DNA from 2 places in the Vallitalea guaymasensis genome. Region 1 is predicted to be linked to the other one. Evidence: riboswitches for the same ligand, from Rfam matches in the RefSeq annotation. Region 1 holds a riboswitch; the other holds the start of a gene.
What was found. Region 1 has a riboswitch for lysine ahead of kal (3-aminobutyryl-CoA ammonia lyase). Riboswitches for the same ligand answer to the same signal wherever they lie in the genome.

Region 1 (5,212 bases):
TTTTACCAATAATCTCCAGTATCATAGCTTTCATTTTTTCTTTGTCTTTATTACAGACCTCTTTTATTTGAGTGAAGCTCGCTGAATCTATGTTTAGTGCTTGGATATCAATAAGCATTTCATTATCATATATTTTCATATCGTTAGATATTTTCTGTGCAGCTTGTGGTAATACTCCTTTTGGCTCTATAACTCTATGTGTTCCGTATTTGCAACCTCTCATAATTTAATCAATCCTTTCAAAATAATATATTTATTATTAACCACTTACACTTCCATCACTTGTAAATTATCATCAATGATAAGTTCACAAGCAGTTAAAGATTTTATTTCTTCTATTGTTGTATCTTTATTTATTTCTTTTAACACTATTCCTTTATCGGTTACTTCCATTACTCCAAGCTCTGTTACTATAAGGTCTATAACTCCTTTTGCTGTTAACGGTAATGTGCACTCATCTAATATCTTAGGTGTACCTTTTGCAGTATGAAGCATAGCTATTATCACTTTCTTGGCACCTGTTACAAGGTCCATAGCTCCGCCCATACCTGGAACCAATTTCCCTGGTATGATCCAGCTTGCAAGATTGCCCATCTTATCAACTTCAAGTGCTCCAAGAACAGTGAGATCCACATGTCCTCCTCTTATAAGTCCAAATGAGAAGCTGGTATCAAAAAAAGCTCCATCAGGTAATACACTCACGTATCCTCCACCAGCATTTATGATATCTTTGTTTTCACTTTCCTCTGGAGATAGTTTACCCATACCTGTCATGCCGTTTTCTGATTGAAAACTTACCTCTATACCTTCTGGAATATAGTTGGCTATTTTAGTAGGAAGACCAATACCCAGATTAACCAGCTGACCACTCTTCAATTCTTTTGCTACTCTCTTAGCAATTATTTCTTTACCTAACTTTTTATCTATCAAAAAATCCACCCCCATCTTAGTTAATTATGTAGTCAACCACAACACCTGGTGTTATAATACTATCTTTATCAAGTTCGCCTGTCTCAACTAATTCTTCGGCTTCTACTATAACAGTATCAGCTGCCATAGCTATCATGGGATTAAAGTTTCTTGTAGTTCCTTTATAAATTGTATTGCCGAATTTATCAACAACACTTCCTCGAACAATTGCTATATCAGCTCTTAGAGGCATTTCAAGTAAATATTCCTTATCTTTAACTTTTATAATTTCTTTGCCTTCTTCAACTAAAGTACCGACTCCTGTAGGAGTAAGAACTCCACCTAATCCAAATCCACCTGCTCTTATTCTCTCAATAAGAGTTCCTTGTGGTGACAACTCTACTTCTAGCTCGCCACTATTCATTAATTCTCCAGTAACAGGGTTAGTTCCAATATGTGATGTTATCACTTTTTTAACCTGTCTATTGACTATTAACCTACCAATACCTTTATCTTCATAACTAGTATCGTTACCAATTATTGTAAGGTCTTTGATTCCCATTTCAATTATTAAGTCAATAATCGTTTCTGGGGTACCACATCCTAGGAAACCACCCACCATAATGACTGAACCATCTTTTAACAAAGGCTTTAAATCGTCTTTACTAACTAATTTATTCACCTTTTCACCTCTTTTAAAATATTATTTATATAAACCTTCTCCTTATTTGACTCTTAACCTATACCTAATATTTTTCTTGCTTCATCAGGAGTTGCAATTTCTCTTCCAAGTTCTTTCGCTAACGTCACTACTTTTTCCACAAGCTCTCCATTGGAATTTGCTAACACACCTTTTTTCATGTAAATATTATCCTCATAACCTACTCTAACGTGTCCACCCATAATAATACTTATAGTAGCCATGTTGAACTCATTTCGTCCTATACCAGTTACTGTATAAGTTGCATCATCTGGAATACTGTCCACTAAGTATATTAAATCTCTAGGTGTTGCGGCTATTCCTCCGTTAACTCCTAATACAAAGTTAAAATGGAGTGGCGCTTTTAGAATACCTTTTTTGTATAATCTAAGTGCCATATCAACCATACCTTTGTCAAAAACCTCTATTTCAGGCTTTATACCTAGACCATAGATTTTTTCTGCAAACTCTATTATTGTGTTTTCAGTGTTAACAAAAATATCGTCACCACCAAAATTACAAGTTCCACAATCCAGTGTTGCCATCTCAGGATCAAGATATATTGGCTGTAATCTCTCTTCATTTGTCATCCCTACTGCCCCACCAGTGGATGGTTGAATGATTACATCTTTGCATCTTTCTTTTATACCATCTATGCATTCTTTGAATCTATTTTTATCTTGTGTAGGAGTTCCATCATCTTCTCTTACATGTAGATGAATGATACTTGCTCCAGCTTTGTAAGCTTTCTCGGCTTCACTTACAATTTCATCCACAGTGTAAGGTACAGTAGGATTATGTTCCTTGGTAACTTCTGCTCCGCAAATAGCTGCTGTAATTATTAATTTTTCCATAACTACTTCCCTACTTTCTTTGTTTGTCCTTAGGAACTACACATGTTCCACTTGCCTTGCATACTACAACAGACTCTTCCATAACCTCAGCTGCTGAATCATTTATATCTGGTCTTTGTCTTATTACTTTCCTTGCTTCAAATACCATTTTCCTTGAAGTGTTTCCAAAACCAGTAATCTGTCCTTCACATTCTATGTAATCACCAGCATATACAGGAGCTATAAATTCAATATTGTCATATGCTTTGAATAATCCTTCGTCCCCATCATTTTTAATCAATAATTCTGTTGCTACATCGCCAAAAAGCTGTAAAATCTTAGCTCCATCAACTAGATTTCCCCCATAATGAGCGTCATGACAACTCATTCTTACTCTTATTAATGATTTCATCTACCTAACTCCTTTCTCCCAAACCTAAGTTACTTCTAAGTAATAACCTTAAAACGTTTACTATCAACTCCCTTTTTCTCAATTTTCCACCCTAAATCCAGTCACATAACGCAAGAAAAGCACTGAAAATAAGATTTCAATGCTTTTCGTAAATAAAAGCTATTTATGTAATGAAATCTTATTTTCAATACATAAATAGCTCTCCATAAAACTTAGGATATCTAATCATCCCTTATGGCAGTGATAATGTATTGTCATTATCACCAAGAATATATTTAAGAACCAACATACTCTTTCGGCAAAGGAACCATTCATCTTTAATATTGGAGGTTCTTCTCCTTAACAATTAAAGATTACCCTCTCCTTCGCGCCTCTATTCATGTTTTATATAATATTTATATAGATTGTTATATGAATCTATATAATAATCATATTCAATTTATTATTTAATTGTGTTTGTCAAATTACTATTTCATATAGTTATAATATAATCATGATATAGTTAGCTTGGGGTCATTTTAGTTTGTTATTAGACTTATTACATTATAATATTTAAGATTACTATTATAATTATTTTTAGAAGACTTAGGGGTATGTTTTTATATTATCATCTTCTATTTTAATATTCAATTATTCTGATAATACTTTTATCATTCGAAATATTTTTTTATGGTTTAATAATTATAATAAAATAAAACTGTATATTTTATTAACTTTTTTTAAGATATGACTATTTTTTAAAGTTCATTGACATATACTATAGACATATGAAGGTGGTGGTTTTATGAATGACCATAAAAAGGTTATTATAGCTGAAATTGTATCGGCAATTGCAATAATACTAGTAGGAAGTTTATTTCACTTCTTATATGAGTGGACAGAATGTACGTTTATAGGAATATTCAGTCCAGTTAATGAAAGCCAGTGGGAACATATCAAAATAATGTTTTATCCTGTTATTTTAGTAAGCATCATTGAATATTTTTTCGTAAGATATGATGTTAATAATTTTGTGTTCGCAAAAGCTATGTCAGTACTAGTTTTTATTGGAACTACTTATTTATTGATATTCTTATATGAGTGCATTTTTGGCGAAGGTGAAATGGTACTTCATGTAGTAACATATATTATTGGAGCTTTTGTTGGTCAATTGGTAAGTTATTTTATATTAAAATCTCCAAAAAGAAGTAAATGCAAAAATCTTATAGGTTATTATATTTTTCTATTACTGTTTTTGGTAATTACTCTATTTACCTTTAGACCTTTGCAGTGTGATTTCTTTAAAGATTCTACAACAGGATATTATGGAATACCTCCTAAAAGTTGAAGATTAAGTATTCTATAAAAGTAAAATAGCTGTCTAGTAATATATTTTATGTCAGTGCTAATAAAATATATTACCAAACAGCTTTATTTTTATAAATCTATTCTCACAATATAGATTTTTCTATACAAAATTATCCATACCTATTTTACTGAGTTTTTCTCCACAATAGAATTTTAAGTGATAGAGTATATCTTTTTTATCATTCACATAGACAACTCTATTAGAAATCATCATTTTACTGTCATCATTCAATTGAAGTAATTCTTTTTCTTCACCTACAGCTTTTACAATTTCCAAGTCCATATTCATTTTGGTTACAGAAACTTTCAGTTCTTCAAATAAGTAATGAGATATACCATTTTCAAAGTTAAAATCTTTGAAGAAATTCTCCTCTTCATATACAAAATGAAAGACTTCCAGCCCAATGGGTCGTCCATCCATCATCCTGAGTCGTTTTACAAAAAGGCATTTTGTATTTTCTTTTATGCCTGTTTTTTCAGCTATTTCTGCATCTATTATAATTTCTTTTTTATCTAGTATCTTAGTACTTATGTTCAAGCCTCGCATCTTAATGAAATATGTTAAACTTACAAATGGTTCAATAGATATTCCAACTTCTCTTTGAGCTACAAAAGTTCCAATACCTTTTTTTATATATAAATAGCCTTCGTCTATAATTAACTTAATAGCTTCTCTTACTGTTCCACGTCCTGAATGATATTCTTCCATTAGCTTTAATTCTGATGGGATTTTTTCGTTTTCTTTCCAAATTCCCAAGCGTATTTTTCTTATTATATCTTCTTTTATTTGAATATATACTGGTAATGATGGATTATACTGCATACTCATCCTCCTATCTTGTTACTTATGATTATCCATTAATAATATTACCATATAATAGTGTTGGATGTCTAATTTTAAATTTAATAAATGTAATGGTGAACGGTCGTGTAGGTAGTATAGGGGAATATTACGTCAGTCAATTAAACGTCCGTGTTTAAATGACTGAGTTCGCCGTCCATGGCTCACTG
Region 2 (5,212 bases), 1.8 Mb from region 1:
GTCAAATTCTTACATATATTAATGATTTCTTCAGTATCTTGTGTATCTAGACATAATGGGAATGAATCAACGTTACCGAATTTTTTAAAAAGTATGGATTTACCTTCCATAACAGGTAATGCAGCCTTTGGCCCAATATTTCCTAATCCAAGTACTGCTGAACCATCTGTGATAACGGCAACCATATTACCTTTTGAAGTATATTTGTATATATTCTTTTCATCTTCAGCTATTTTTCTACAAGGCTCTGCAACCCCTGGTGAATATGCAAGGCTCAATTCATCTTTGTTAGATACTTTTACTTTTGAAACCATTTCAATTTTTCCCTTATTATCTTCATGCATCTTAAGTGATTTTTCGTAAATATCCATTATATGCCTCCTGTAAGTTTAATTTTTAAAATAGTTATTGAATTATATATTACTAATACTGTATACTATAGTATAAAAGTAATTATAGATTAACAATAAAACAAATTGATTTTGATACCATCATTATAGTATAACCCTGCTTACTAAGCAACGTTAAATAATAATATGTATCAATTTAACTAGAAATACTTCGAAAAGAGGAAATTATAATGGAAACCATATCTATTGATAAATGTCTACATATGGATAGAGTTATTTTCATAGATGTCAGAACTACTAAGGAATTTGAGGAAGGAACAATACCGGGAGCTGTCAATGTACCTATCTTCAATAATGAAGAAAGAGCCTATCTTGGACATACTTATAAAAATGTTAATAAAATAACTGCAAAAGAAGAAGGTTTTGAAATAGCTTCCCATAAGCTGCCAGAAATCTATGCTAAGATTAAAAAAGCAGCCAAAGGGTATAGTAAAATTGTTATATTCTGTTGGAGAGGTGGACTTAGAAGTAAATCTATCGCTACAGTCATATCTTTGATGCATCTCCCAGCTTATCAACTAGAAGGTGGTTATAAGGCATACAGAACCTATATATTAAAAGACTTTGAAAGAAGATTAACCCTTCCATCTCCATATATTGTTTTACATGGCTATACTGGTTGTAGTAAGACTTTGTTGTTAAAAGCTCTAGAAAAAGCTGGTATGCCTGTACTTGACCTTGAAGGATTAGCCAATCATCGTGGTTCAGTATTTGGTGGTGTAGGTCTAGGTGAACAGCCTCCACAAAAAGCATTTGAATCTTATGTCTATGATAAAACCATATCCCTTGATGACTCACTTGTTTTCGTTGAAGCGGAAAGCTCAAAAATAGGTAGAAGAGTCGTTCCTGCATATGCTATCAATCATATCAAAACAGGTATCCACGTACTTGTCAATCTTGACAAGGAAATTAGAATACAGAGATTGTTAGATGATTACATGGAAACTAATGGTACTTTTGAAGAAAACCTGTCTTTTATAAAAAATTCACTCACTACAATAAAATCATATATGTCCAATCATGATTACAACTTGATGAATGAATATATTGAAAATGGTAATCTTCATGATTTTGTAGGTTTACTGCTTGATAATTATTATGACCCTATGTATAAGAAATGGAAAAAATATTATGGTACTTTTGATTATGAAGTAGACTCTAGTGACATGGACGTAGCTGTAAGAGAACTCATTGAAATATTTAACAAAGAAAGTAAAATACCTAGAAAAGGTTAATAATAATAAATTCAACTTGACATTATACATTGTCCTCCTGTATAATTCAATACTGACAATTGAATAAGCATAATAGAGGCGCAGAGATTATTAGTAATCATAACCTAGCTTGGCAAGCGAATAAAGTATGATGAAAGGATGATCTGCCGAAGCATTATTTTCCGCCAATAAATAATGTTGGAGTTAAGTTTAATAGACTTATCACTCTCACTACCTACCGTAGTGAAGGCGCTATTATTTGAATAAGATACTTTCAGACAATAGTGTACCTATTGTCTTTTTTAATGCTATAAAACACATCCAAATTTAGTCATTAGAAGTTTTAAGAAAATGAAATAATAGGAGGAAATTATGGAACTTTTATTAAGTTTAGTACCAGCAATCATAATGATTGTATTAGTTATCATAACAAAAAAAGTTATCATGTCACTATCTGTTGGAATCATCATAGGTTCATTGATTGCACATGGTTTCAATGTGTTGGACACAATATCTTACATAGGTACAACAGTTTGGGAAATAATAACAGATTTTTCTTGGCACATGCCAATAGTAGGTTTTTTATTGTTACTAGGAATCATCACAACTCTTTTAACGATTACCAATTCCACTAAGGCATTTGCTGATTTTGCAGTTTCAAAGATCAAGAATAAGAAAGCAGCACAAATTGTTGCATGGATTCTAGGAATTGTCATCTTTATTGATGATTACTTCAATGCTCTAGTTATAGGTGAAATCTCAAAACCTATCACAGACCGTTATAGTATCAGTCGTGCCAAACTCTCATATATCATTGATTCAACAAGTGCTCCAGTAGTTATCTTATTACCAATCTCTACATGGGGAGCTTACATAATCGGTACATTAACAGGTGTTTTCAAAAAAGTTGGCTATACTGCAACTACAGGAACTGGCGCATACTGGCGAATGATTCCTATGCAATTTTACGCTATTGTAGCTCTTATAATGGTCTTTGTAGTTATAAAATTCAATATTAACATTGGTAAAATGAAAACTTATGAGCGAAAAGCCGAAGAAGGAAATGATATCAGCTGTTCAAAATCAGCTGAAGATATCTCTCATGTACAGGCGGTTACTAACAAAGGTTCTAAGTGGGCTTTAATAATCACTATCCTATCACTTATTATCCTAATCTTAGGTGGTATGTTATATGACGCCAAATGGGACATTAGTCAAATGTTATCTGTAGATATTACTCTTCCACTCTTCCGTGGTTCTGTAATCACTACAATCATAGCAACTATATTTGCTATAACCACTGGTGAAGTTTCAGGAAAGCATCTTTTCCGTGCTACTAAGTCAGGTATCCGTTCTATGCTTCCTGCATCAATAATCTTAATTGCTGCTTGGACACTAGTTGAGGTTATAGATAAACTTAACACTGGTCAATATTTGGCTGATTGGATTGAAACTTCTCAAATGAACCCTAGCCTATTGATACCTATTATGTTCATAATTGGAAGTTTCATCGCTTTTATGACTGGAACCAGCTGGGGAACTTTTGGTTTATTATTACCAATTGTTGGTAAGATATTAGCTGCAACTGATCCTTCAATGATGTTACCAGCTATGGCTGCTGTATTAAGTGGTGCTATCCTTGGAGATCACTGCTCACCAATAAGTGATACCACCGTACTTTCTGCTACAGGAGCTCAAGCAAAACTTGATGCTCACTTTACGTCCCAATTACCGTATGCGTTAATAGCTGGTCTTATATCCTTTGTAGCCTTTATAATATATGGATTTACTAAAAATCTATTATTATGTTATGGTGTAATAATAGTAGAATTTGCTATTTTCATTTTTATTACTAATAAGCTAAAGAAACCAACAGAGGTTAACCAATAGAACAATATGAATTTAATATATTTAATCAATAAATAAATAGCTGTGGGATAATACATTTTGGTATATTATCCCACAGCCCCTTTTTTATTCTATAGTATTTTTTTCTTCTCTACTAATTGCTCAGTATTCTCCAAATCTTTGAATGCTACTGCAAACATTAATTTTATTCGATTAAGTTGATTAACTTCACTGGCTCCAGGATCATAATCTACTGTTAATAGATTAGCCTCTGGATATTTTTCTTTTAGAGCTCTTAGCATTCCTTTTCCTGTTACATGGTTAGGCAGACAAGCAAAAGGCTGCATACATATGATATTTTTAACACCACTATCTAGTAATTCAACCATCTCAGCTGTCAAGAACCAACCTTCACCAGCATGATTCCCTAGAGAAAGAATATTTTGTGCTCCTCTAGCTAGTTGTCCGATAGTTCTTGAATTCTGGAATCTATTACTATTTTTAAGCGCTTCTCTTTGATGTCTTCTAAATGCTTCCACATATTTAATAGCAATATCACATGCCAAAGCTTTTACTTTACTTTTACCCAGATACCTGCTTTTAAACTTGGCATTATATACACTATATAGGAAGAAGTCTATCAAATCAGGCACAACTGCTTCTCCACCCTCTTTTTCAATCATTTTTACTATTTGATTATTGGAGAATGGATTGAATTTCACAAATATTTCTCCTGTCAAGCCTACTTTTGGTTTTCTAACATCATACAGAGGTATTTTGTCAAAATCATTTACTATACCTCTTATGATATCTGGTCTAAGCTTACTATCATTAGTTATATTATCTATACATATCTTTTTCCATTTGTCATGCAAACTTTTTGTTGAACCTTTTATCTTTTCATAAGGTCTTGTCCTGTAGATTAACTGCATGAACAGGTCTCCGTACAATATTGACATTATCATCTTATTTATCATAGCCAAGTTCAATTTGAATCCTGGATTTTTTTCATATCCCACTGCATTCAATGATAATACGGGAATATCAGAATATCCAGCGTCTTGTAATGCTTTTCTGATGATGGCTATATAATTAGTAGCTCTGCATACTCCGCCAGTCTGAGATATTATTACTGATGTATTGTTTCTATCATAGTTACCATACTTTAATGCACATAATATCTGCCCCACTATTAAGATAGAAGGATAACATGTATCATTGTTAACGTATTTAAGCCCCTCTTTCAATACTTTTTCATTGACATGTGGAAGTATTTTAAGTTTGTAACCGCAACTGTTTATAGCTTCCTCAAGTAATTCAAAATGTATAGGAGATAACTGTGGAGCAAGAATAGTATGAGTTTTTTTCATTTCTTGTGTAAAGATCCTCTTTTTATAAAAATCCTTAACATGCATAGGAGTAATTCTATTTTTCTGTCTTTCATCCATTGCCGCTTTCAATGATCTTAGTCTTATTCTTGCTGCTCCTAGATTATTGACTTCATCTATTTTTATCAATGTATAGAGCTTATTATTATTTTCTAATATCTCGGCTACCATATCTGTTGCTATGGCATCTAATCCACAACCAAATGAGTTTAACTGAACTATTTCGAGATAATCTGTAGTTGTTACAAAACTGGCAGCTCTATAGGTCCTTGAGTGGTATGTCCATTGGTCAACCACTCTTAATGGATTATTTATTTTACCTAGATGAGCAACTGAATCTTCTGTTAGTACT

Region 2: linked by a shared signal. The riboswitch ahead of HYG85_RS02075 (Na+/H+ antiporter NhaC family protein) and the one ahead of kal (3-aminobutyryl-CoA ammonia lyase) in region 1 are both predicted to bind lysine.

What each region holds. Positions count from the first base shown of each region.
Region 1 is NZ_CP058561.1:4,338,048-4,343,259, reverse strand. It holds gene kdd (L-erythro-3,5-diaminohexanoate dehydrogenase) at 1-223, opposite strand, end outside; gene HYG85_RS18610 (3-oxoacid CoA-transferase subunit B) at 268-930, opposite strand; gene HYG85_RS18605 (CoA transferase subunit A) at 947-1,591, opposite strand; gene kce (3-keto-5-aminohexanoate cleavage enzyme) at 1,645-2,463, opposite strand; gene kal (3-aminobutyryl-CoA ammonia lyase) at 2,474-2,854, opposite strand; lysine riboswitch at 3,043-3,238, opposite strand; gene HYG85_RS18590 (DUF6512 family protein) at 3,639-4,181, shown strand; gene HYG85_RS18585 (GntR family transcriptional regulator) at 4,302-5,024, opposite strand.
Region 2 is NZ_CP058561.1:465,600-470,811, forward strand. It holds gene HYG85_RS02065 (NAD(P)-dependent malic enzyme) at 1-371, opposite strand, end outside; gene mnmH (tRNA 2-selenouridine(34) synthase MnmH) at 581-1,645, shown strand; lysine riboswitch at 1,711-1,887, shown strand; gene HYG85_RS02075 (Na+/H+ antiporter NhaC family protein) at 1,997-3,514, shown strand; gene HYG85_RS02080 (acyl-CoA dehydratase activase-related protein) at 3,604-5,212, opposite strand, start outside.